3 regions of the Delftia sp. WSY_12 genome follow, and region 3 is predicted to be linked to each of the others. Evidence: predicted binding sites of a transcription regulator. Region 3 holds the regulator's gene; each other region holds the start of a gene.

Region 1 (3,272 bases), on a different contig from region 3:
TGGTGCTGGCCGATGGCACCGAGCTGCCGGCGGACCTGGTGGTCTACGCGACCGGCTATGGCTCCATGAACGGCTGGGTGGCCGACCTGATCAGCCAGGAGGTGGCAGACAAGGTGGGCAAGGTCTGGGGCCTGGGCTCGGACACCACCAAGGACCCGGGACCGTGGGAGGGCGAGCAGCGCAACATGTGGAAGCCCACGCAGCAAGAGGCGCTGTGGTTCCACGGCGGCAACCTGCACCAGTCGCGCCACTACTCGCTGTACCTGGCGCTGCAGCTCAAGGCGCGGCAGGAAGGCCTGCCAGTGCGTGTCTATGACCTGCAGCAAGTTCATCACCTGCGGTAAGGCCGAATAATCGCCATGGGGCGGCTGTGCCGCCCGCCAACCCAGCCTTGCAAAACAGAAAGTTCAATCATGAAAGCAGCACGTTTCCACGACCGGGGCGACATCCGCATCGAGGACATCCCCGAACCCGTGGTGGAGCCCGGCACCGTGGGCATCGAAGTGGCCTGGTGCGGCATCTGCGGCACGGATCTGCATGAGTTCATGGAAGGGCCGATCTTCATCCCGCCCTGCGGCCACCCGCATCCCATCTCGGGCGAGTCCGCACCCATCACCATGGGGCATGAGTTCTCGGGCGTGGTGTACGCCGTGGGCGCAGGGGTGGACGATATCCAGGTCGGCCAGCATGTGGTGGTGGAGCCCTACATCGTGGCCGACGATGTGCCCACGGGGCCGGGCGACAACTACCACCTGTCCAAGGACATGAACTTCATCGGCCTGGGCGGGCGCGGTGGCGGGCTGTCCGAGCGGATTGCCGTCAAGCGCCGCTGGGTGCATCCCATCTCCGATGCCATTCCACTGGACCAGGCCGCGCTGATCGAGCCGCTGTCCGTGGGCCACCATGCCTACACCCGCAGCGGAGCGAAGGCCGGCGATGTGGCACTGGTGGGCGGCGCCGGCCCCATCGGTCTGCTGCTGTCGGCCATCCTCAAGGCCAAGGGCCTGACCGTCGTCATCACCGAGCTCAGTGCCAAGCGCAAGCAAAAGGCGCGTGAATCGGGCGTGGCCGATCACATCCTGGACCCCTCCGAGGTGGACGTGGTGGCCGAGGTGATGAAGCTCACCGGCGGCAAGGGCGTGGATGTGTCGTTCGAATGCACCAGCGTGAACAAGGTGCTGGACACGCTGGTGGCCGCGACGAAGGCCACGGGCGTGGTGGTGATCGTGTCCATCTGGAGCCATCCGGCCACCATCAACGTGCACAGCGTGGTCATGAAGGAGCTGGACGTGCGCGGCACCATCGCCTACTGCAACGACCACCAGGAAACCATCAAGCTGGTCGAGGAGGGCAAGATCAACCTCGAGCCCTTCATCACCCAGCGCATCCAGCTCGATGACCTGGTGGCCCAGGGCTTTGACACGCTGATCCACAACAACGAGTCGGCGGTGAAGATCATCGTGCAGCCACGGTTCAAATAGCCGCTGGGCACCGCGACTGCACGAACCTGCATCTTTCGTGCCGTTCGCCCGGTCGCCGGCGGAGCCGGGCGCAAAGGGGTCAAAACCCGGCGGGGGCCGACACATGCCTCCCGCCGGCAAGCAGGGTTTCCAAAAATCGCTCAGACTAGCCAGAAGCGACTTTTGCAGTGCCGAAGATTTCTGCAACCGACTGAAAAACCCGCGGAACTTCGGCTTTAGCACTCAATCCTAACGAGTGCTAATATGAAGGAATGGAAGAAAGGAACTCTGCAATGACAAACGCCTCCGGCTCCATTGCGACCACCTTGGCGCCCGCTAACCCCTGGGCCCTGGTGCCGCCTCTGGGCAATCTGGATGCCTACATTTCCGCGGTCAACCGCCTGCCCATGCTCACCCTCGAGGAAGAGCAGGACTACGCCCGCAAGCTCAAGGAACACAGTGACCTGGACGCCGCAGGGCGTCTGGTGATGTCCCACCTGCGCCTGGTGGTGTCCATCTCGCGCCAGTACCTGGGTTACGGCCTGCCCCACGGCGACCTGATCCAGGAAGGCAATGTCGGCCTGATGAAGGCCGTCAAGCGCTTCGATCCCGATCAGAACGTGCGCCTGGTGAGCTACGCCATGCACTGGATCAAGGCCGAGATCCACGAGTACATCCTCAAGAACTGGCGCATGGTCAAGGTCGCCACGACCAAGGCCCAGCGCAAGCTGTTCTTCAACCTGCGCTCCATGAAGCAGGGCCTGAAGTCCGACGCCGCCATGGCCGAGGACGGCGCCATGCTGCGCGACACGCTGACCTCCGGCGAGATCGACGCCATGGCCGAGAAGCTCAACGTCAAGCGCGAAGAAGTCATGGAGATGGAAACGCGCCTGGCCGGTGGCGACGTGCTGCTGGACCCCTCGCCCAGCGATGATGGCGAGCAGGCCTTCGGTCCCATCGCCTATCTGGCCGACGGCGCACATGAGCCCACGGCCATGATCGAGTCGCGCCAGCGTGACCATCTGGCCACCGACGGCATTGCCATGGCGCTGGATTCGCTGGACGACCGCAGCCGCCGCATCGTCGAGGAGCGCTGGCTCAAGGTCAACGATGACGGCTCGGGCGGCATGACGCTGCATGAACTGGCCGCCGTGTATGGCGTGAGCGCCGAGCGCATTCGCCAGATCGAGGTGGCTGCCATGAAGAAGATGAAGAAGGCCCTGGCCGAGTTCGCCTGATGGCCTGACGGCCTGGGCTGACAGGCCGCTTCAAGACAAACCCGGATAATCTCCGGGTTTTTTATTGCCCGCAGCCTTTGCGGCCCCCACGCACCCATGCCCGCCCGCGCCATCTCGCCACTACGCCGCCTCTTCGCCAATACCTTGGCCACCGCCCTGGCTTCGGCCATGCTGCCTTGCGCCGCCGTGGCGGGCGACCAGTGGCCCAGCAGGCCCCTGCATCTGATCGTGGGCTTTCCCGCGGGCTCCTCGCCCGACCTCACGGCGCGCGCCCTGGCCGAGCCGCTGGAAAAGCGCCTGGGCCAGCCCGTCATCGTCGAGAACAAGGTGGGAGCAGGCGGCAACATCGCAGGCGAGCAGGTGGCCCGTGCGCGCGATGGCCATACCTTCAGCGTGATGATCAACGGCAACCTGACGATTGCCCGCCTGCTCAACCCCGCCGTGCGCTACGACCCCGTCAAGGACCTGCAGCCCGTCAGCCTGATCGGCGTGGCGCCCCTGGTGCTGGTGGCGCCGGCCGGCGCGCCCGAGGGTCGGGCCTTCCTGGAGGCCGCTGCCCAGGCCGGCAGCCGCT
Region 2 (3,272 bases), on a different contig from region 3:
GCTTCGCCTTCGACGTCTTCTGCAATGATCAGCAGGGGACGGCCGGCCTTTGCCACGGCTTCCAGCGTGGGCAGCAGGTCGCGGATGTTGCTGATCTTCTTGTCGAACAGCAGCACGAAGGGGTTGTCCAGCAGGGCAACCTGCTTTTCGGGGTTGTTGATGAAGTAGGGCGACAGGTAGCCGCGGTCGAACTGCATGCCCTCGACGACGTCGAGTTCGTTGGCCAGCGACTTGCCTTCTTCAACGGTGATCACGCCTTCCTTGCCGACCTTGTCCATGGCTTCGGCAATGATGCTGCCCACGGATTCGTCGGAGTTGGCGGAGATCGAGCCGACCTGGGCGATTTCCTTGGAGGTGGTGGTGGCCTTGGATTGCTTCTTCAGCTCTTCCACCAGGGCGGCGACAGCCTTGTCGATGCCGCGCTTGAGGTCCATGGGGTTCAGGCCGGCGGCCACGTACTTGATGCCTTCGCGGACGATGGCCTGTGCCAGCACGGTGGCGGTGGTCGTGCCGTCACCGGCGATGTCGTTGGTCTTGGAGGCCACTTCCTTCACGAGCTGGGCGCCCATGTTCTGCAGCTTGTCCTTGAGTTCCACTTCCTTGGCGACCGACACGCCGTCCTTGGTCACGGTGGGGGCGCCGAAGGAGCGCTCCAGCACCACGTTGCGGCCCTTGGGGCCCAGCGTGACCTTGACCGCGTTGGCCAGGATGTTCACGCCTTCAACCATGCGGGCGCGTGCTTCGCCGCCGAAAACTACGTCTTTTGCTGCCATTTCAATTCTCCGGATTCAGTTGGAAAGTGCGGTTTCGAAGCGCGTGGATTACTTTTCGACGACCGCGAACAGGTCGTCTTCCTTCATCACCAGCAGTTCGTCGCCATGGACCTTGACGGTCTGGCCGCTGTACTTGCCGAACAGAACGCGGTCGCCGACCTTCACGTTCAGGGCGATCACTTCACCCTTGTCGTTCTTCTTGCCGGGACCCACTGCCAGCACTTCGCCCTGGTCGGGCTTCTCGGCGGCGTTGTCGGGGATCACGATGCCCGAAGCCGTCTTGGTTTCGTTTTCGAGGCGCTTGACGATCACGCGATCGTGCAGGGGACGCAGGTTCATACCAACTCCTAAATCATCAACAAAGTTGAAACAAAGACTTGCCGGCCCGGCGGGCCGGCATTCGAAGCAATGTGGGACAGAGGATTGTTAGCACTCATACCCAACGAGTGCTAATAATAAGGCAATTCGGCCAGGTTTCAAGGGGTAGGGCCGGATGTGCCGCAAGACGGCACATCCGGCGCGGAGTGCGGAACGCCACTACACATTAGTTTTTCCGCCACTGATCTTTAGTTTTTTCGGGGCGCGTGCCAGCGACGAGGCGCGGCCTGCAGGCCCGATGCGGAACGCCACTACACATTAGTTTTTCCGCCACTGATCTTTAGTTTTTTCGGGGCGCGCCCGCGCTGGCCAGCGGCGAAGCGCGGCCTGCAGGAGCACACAGAACTGCCAGCGAAAGGCTGGCGCTGGACCGCCATGCAGCCTTGCGGGCTGTGTCCTGACGTCGCATCGAGGGCGGGCCCTGGCCGTGGGGCTGAGCGCGCCCAAGATCAGCCAGCCGTGCAGATTGACTGCCCTAGATCAGGCGCGAGCGAGGACCGAGGCCTCGGCTGGTGCCCTCTGTGGAGTCAGAGGGAGAGAAGCTCCGCCTTCGTGGCGCGATGACGGGCCAGTCCTAAAGGGGAGCTTGACCAGGTCGGGGGCGGATGAGGGCCGAAGCCTCTGGCGATGACCTATGAGGGGTGGTGTCGAGTGCTCGACCGCCCTGCCTCACTGCGCGATGAGAGGTGAGCATGGTTTGGATGGCTCAGATCGAGCCTGAGTGACGCGCTCCCGGGGACTTCGCGGCCACCATGCCGCCCGCTACAGCGAGGCTTATGCAAAACACCGAATGCGCTGAGCACTCCGTAGAAAGGCTTGCCCTCGCACAAGGACATCTGTCGGCCAAGAGCGCCGTCCTGGACGAGACCTGAAAGCAGGAGCAAAGCCATATCGCCTGGATTGTGAGTACGCTCCGCTCCCGTCATGTGGCAAAGTCGAGCTGTCCAGAGCCAATTTAGCTATAACGCGCTTGGGGACTTCACAAAGCACAAATAAAATATGTCAAATTCATTCTCCATACTCGCATCGCAAAAAATTGGACTGGAAAGCAAAGAGAGTTATGTCGTAGTGCGGCGTCAAACAGCCTTCCTAAGAATCCTTGGGGAAGAGCCCAAATGGGAACTGATGACGGCCACAGCCGACGAAGACCACGGGCGCATTCTGGTTTGTACGGATCGAATGCGACTAGTTGAAGCTGCTCTACGCCTCGGCCTAGAGTTGAATACGCGGCCCACAGTCAAAAGTGACTGGAAGAGTCGAGAGTACGTGTTAATTGCAGAAATCATCCTGGGGGCCAGCGAGAGTGAAGAAGATTTCCACAAAGAGAATGACCGAGTTTTCAGAAGATTCTTCGAGATCTTCGACAGCTTGCCCAACCTGAGCGAAAGAACAACCGCTGAGAGGGAAAATCTTTACGAAGAGCTCGCTATTGGTGACGATGGAGGAGAGGTCTATCTCAGTGACGGCGTCTGGCTCAGCAAAGACGGTTCGTTGAACGATCGAGGCAGGTAGTGCTCCAGCTTGGTGTCAAGCTTGACGCCCAACCCAGCCTTACAGCAAACGACCAGCTTCGTGCTTCGTAAGCCTCCAAATGCTGCTCGCAGCCGATTGTTCCTGGGACTTCGCCAGGTCCGCTTTGGTTTGGTTTCTGGCTTGTGATTGCTCACTCTCATGAATCTGGATAGAATCAGTTTTATGAGAACGACATGATTTTTGTCTTTCGTCTAAATCTTGTTAGGCAGTTTGGCAAGTTTCACTTGATCATGAGAGTAAAGCATGAAGATCATGGATATTTTTAGAAGCGCCGGATGGTTCGCTTCCGGAGTCGCCCTACTTGTTCTCCCGGCGATCTGGCTTCTATTCTTCGTTCTTTCAACGAAAGTCATCGCAGGAAATCCGGTGACTCTTTGGTATACGACGTTCTGGTTGCTACTTGCCTCTACATGGCTACTTTTTTGGCGTAAGGCTAACGCTGAAAAGAGACTGATTGTTGAAGTAACTGTTTGGCTCGCATCTGCCGCTCTGTTCCTTGCGGCCATTTGTAAGTGACGAAGGCACAGTTGCCAACAATTCATTCAAGCCGACTCCGCTTCGCGGCGCGGCTTAATTCAGGTGTTAGTC
Region 3 (3,272 bases):
GGATGTCGATCAGCTGCTCGCCCAGGGCGCGCAGCTGCGTGGCCGTGGCCGGCGTGCCGTTGATCCAGGCGCGGCTGCGGCCCTGGGTGTCCACTGTGCGCCGCAGCAGCAGGCTGTTGTCCTCGCAGGCCAGGCCTGCCGCCTCCAGCCAGGGGCGCAGCCGCGCGCAGCCGTCGAACTCCACGCAGATATCGGCTTGGGGGCAGCCTTCGCGCACCACGTCGGCGTCGGCGCGGGCGCCCAGGGCCAGCTGCAATGCATCGATCAGGATGGATTTGCCGGCGCCGGTCTCGCCGGTCAGCACGGTGAAGCCCGCATGCCAGTCCAGATCCAGGGCCTGCACGATCACGAAGTCGCGCAGCACGATGCGCTTGAGCGCCATGGTCAGGCGCCTCCCTCGTTCCAGCCCAGTTTCTTGCGCAGCGTGGCGAAGTAGTTCCAGCCCTTGGGGTGCAGAAAGCGCACGCTGTGGTGGGCGCGGCTCACGAGGATGCGGTCGCCGTGCTGCAGCGAGGCCAGCGACTGCATGTCAAAATTGGCGCTGACATCGCGCCCGGCCACGACTTCGATCGTGACCTCGTTGGCATCGGACAGCACGATGGGGCGATTGGACAGGTTGTGCGGCGCAATGGGTGCCATCACCCAGGCGGGGATGGACGGATGCATCATCGGCCCGCCGGCGGACAGCGCATAGGCCGTGGAGCCCGTGGGCGTGGCCACGATCAGGCCGTCGGCGCGCTGGTTGGAGACAAAGCGGCCGCCGACCTCGATGCGCAACTCCACCATGCCGGAGGTGCCGCCGCGGTTGACCACCACGTCGTTCATGGCCAGGGCCTCGAAAACGCATTCGCCCTCGCGGATCACGCGGGCGCACATCAGGGGACGCAGGTCCTCTTCGTACTCGCCCTGCAGCATGGGGGTGAGCGTGGCCTCGAAGTCCTCCAGCGCGATGTCGGTGACAAAGCCCAGGCGGCCCTGGTTCACCCCGATCAGGGGCGTTCCGTATTGCGCCAGGTGCCGGCTCACGCCGAGCATGGTGCCGTCGCCGCCGACGACCAGACCCAGGTCGCAATGCCTGCCCAGGCCATCGACATCGAGGGTGGGGTAGTCTGTGAGCCCTGCGTGCAGGGCCGATTGGGTATCAAGCACGACTTCGCAGCCCTGGCGCCTGAGGAAGTCCGCAATGCGCTCGAGCGCGTTGCTGGCATTCTCGGACGGGGCGCTTGCGCTGGGAGCGTGGTACTTCCCGATCAAGGCAACGTGGCGAAACGTGGACGTCATTTCTGGAAATTACATCATTAAAATCATCACATGCTCGACGAACGTGCCAAGTTGTTGCTCAAAGCGCTGATCGAGCGTTACATCGCTGACGGCCAGCCTGTGGGCTCGCGGACCCTGTCGCGTGCGTCGGGGCTTGAATTGTCGCCTGCCACGATACGCAATGTGATGGCTGACCTCGAAGACCTGGGGTTGATCATCAGTCCGCACACCTCGGCCGGCCGCATTCCGACCGCCCGGGGCTACCGGCTGTTCGTGGACACCATGCTCACGGCGGACCGTGCAGATATCGTGACGCCCGAGCTCGTGCCCGAGCAGCCGCAGAAAGTCATCGCCAACGCCGCCAATCTGCTGTCCAGCCTTTCCCAGTTCGTGGGCGTGGTGCTGGTGCCTCGCCGTACCTCGGTGTTCAAGCACATCGAATTCGTGCGACTGTCGGAGCGGCGCTTTCTGGTCATCATCGTCTCGCCCGACGGTGACGTGCAAAACCGCGTCATCTTCACCGACGTGGATTACTCGGCCTCCCAGCTGATCGAGGCATCGAACTTTCTCAACAGCCACTACGCAGGCCTGGCCATGGAAGAGGTGCGCGAGCGCCTCAAGGGCGAGGTCGAGCTTTTGCGCGGCGAGGTGGCCACCCTCATGCAGGCAGCCGTCAACGTGGGCACGGAGGCCATGACCAGTGCCCAGGAGGACGTGGTCATCGCGGGCGAGCGCAACCTGCTGTCGGTCAGCGATTTCTCCAGCGACATGGGCAATCTGCGCCGCGCCTTCGACCTGTTCGAGCAAAAGACCCAGATCCTCAGGCTGCTGGATTTCTCCAGCCAGGCCGAAGGTGTGCGCATCTACATCGGGGGCGAAAGCCAGGTCGTGCCCTTCGAGGAGCTGTCCGTGGTCAGCGCGCCCTACGAGCTCGATGGCAAGGTGGTGGGCACGCTGGGCGTGATCGGGCCCACCCGCATGCACTACGACCGCATGATCCAGATCGTGGACATCACCTCCAAGCTGGTCAGCAACGCGCTGAGCCACAAGCGCTGAGCCGCGCAGGTTAGGATCTACAATAGCCGTTTGCCATGGCGTGCATCCGCGCTGCCTTGGTGAATCAGGGGCCTTAGCTCATGCTTGGTTAGAGCAGCGGACTCATAATCCGTTGGTGCCCAGTTCGACTCTGGGAGGCCCTACCATCCATTGGTATGAAAAAGCCTGCCGCCTTTCCGGGCGGCAGGCTTTTTTGCTGGGCGCACGGCTGCCGCATGGCATGCCATCGCCCGGTTGCCGGGGAGTGCGGCTGCCGGGTTTTTTGCAGAAATATGGCGCTTTTGTCCGGGAGCCCCAAAACCCGCTGCTACAATGCGAAGCGTTGCGGCTGTAGCTCAGCTGGATAGAGTACTTGGCTACGAACCAAGGGGTCGTGGGTTCGATTCCTGCCAGCCGCACCAAAAAACGCAAAGCCCTGAAGTTGAAAGACTTCAGGGCTTTTTCGTTTTCACTGGCCATCCGCTGGGATCCGCTGGGATGACACCCCCGGTCAGGCTTGCTGCGCCTTCGGCAGCACGATGCTGAAGGTGCTTCCCTGGCCTGGCGCGCTTTCTATCTGCAGCTGCCCGCCATGGCGGGCAGCCACGGTGCGTACAAAGGCCAGCCCAAGGCCTGCGCCGTCCAGGTGCTGGTGGTGGTCCAGGCGCTCGAAGGGCTGGCTCAGGCGGGCGACGGCCTGCGCATCCATGCCGGGTCCGTGGTCCCGGATGGCGATGCGGCAATGGCCGGCGTCCTGCAGCAGCAGGCATTGCACCGTGGCGCCGCTTGCCTGTTGCCCGTGCGCTCCGTACTTGATGGCGTTGCCGATCAGGTTGACGGCTGCGCGGTGGAGCATGCCCGGGTCGCCCAGCACGGGGCATTCCTGCTCGGGCAGGCTGAATTCCAGCTGCACATGGGCGGCGCTGGCCTGGGCCCAGCAGCTTTCCACGGCCTGGTCCAGCACCAGGCCCAGGTCC

Evidence for each region. Region 3 encodes HrcA, which represses chaperone genes, less so after heat shock. Its sites were predicted from a motif close to TTAGCACTCNNNNNNNNNGAGTGCTAA; they were not measured.
Region 1: a site for HrcA is predicted at 1,697-1,723, ahead of rpoH (RNA polymerase sigma factor RpoH). Genes of this name have one in related genera too.
Region 2: a site for HrcA is predicted at 1,200-1,226, ahead of groES (co-chaperone GroES). Genes of this name have one in related genera too.

The regions. Positions count from the first base shown of each region.
Region 1 covers NZ_JBICKW010000015.1:119,953-123,224, forward strand. Annotated here, with positions in the region: gene ACF8LI_RS09030 (NAD(P)/FAD-dependent oxidoreductase) at 1-344, shown strand, start outside; gene ACF8LI_RS09035 (2,3-butanediol dehydrogenase) at 414-1,481, shown strand; gene rpoH (RNA polymerase sigma factor RpoH) at 1,754-2,698, shown strand; gene ACF8LI_RS09045 (Bug family tripartite tricarboxylate transporter substrate binding protein) at 2,795-3,272, shown strand, end outside.
Region 2 covers NZ_JBICKW010000051.1:78,458-81,729, forward strand. Annotated here, with positions in the region: gene groL (chaperonin GroEL) at 1-773, opposite strand, end outside; gene groES (co-chaperone GroES) at 822-1,112, opposite strand; gene ACF8LI_RS23190 (hypothetical protein) at 2,151-2,663, shown strand; gene ACF8LI_RS23195 (hypothetical protein) at 2,928-3,200, shown strand.
Region 3 covers NZ_JBICKW010000057.1:96,509-99,780, forward strand. Annotated here, with positions in the region: gene recN (DNA repair protein RecN) at 1-382, opposite strand, end outside; gene ACF8LI_RS25170 (NAD kinase) at 385-1,281, opposite strand; gene hrcA (heat-inducible transcriptional repressor HrcA) at 1,312-2,316, shown strand; tRNA gene ACF8LI_RS25180 (tRNA-Ile) at 2,384-2,462, shown strand; tRNA gene ACF8LI_RS25185 (tRNA-Arg) at 2,641-2,717, shown strand; gene ACF8LI_RS25190 (CHASE2 domain-containing protein) at 2,807-3,272, opposite strand, start outside.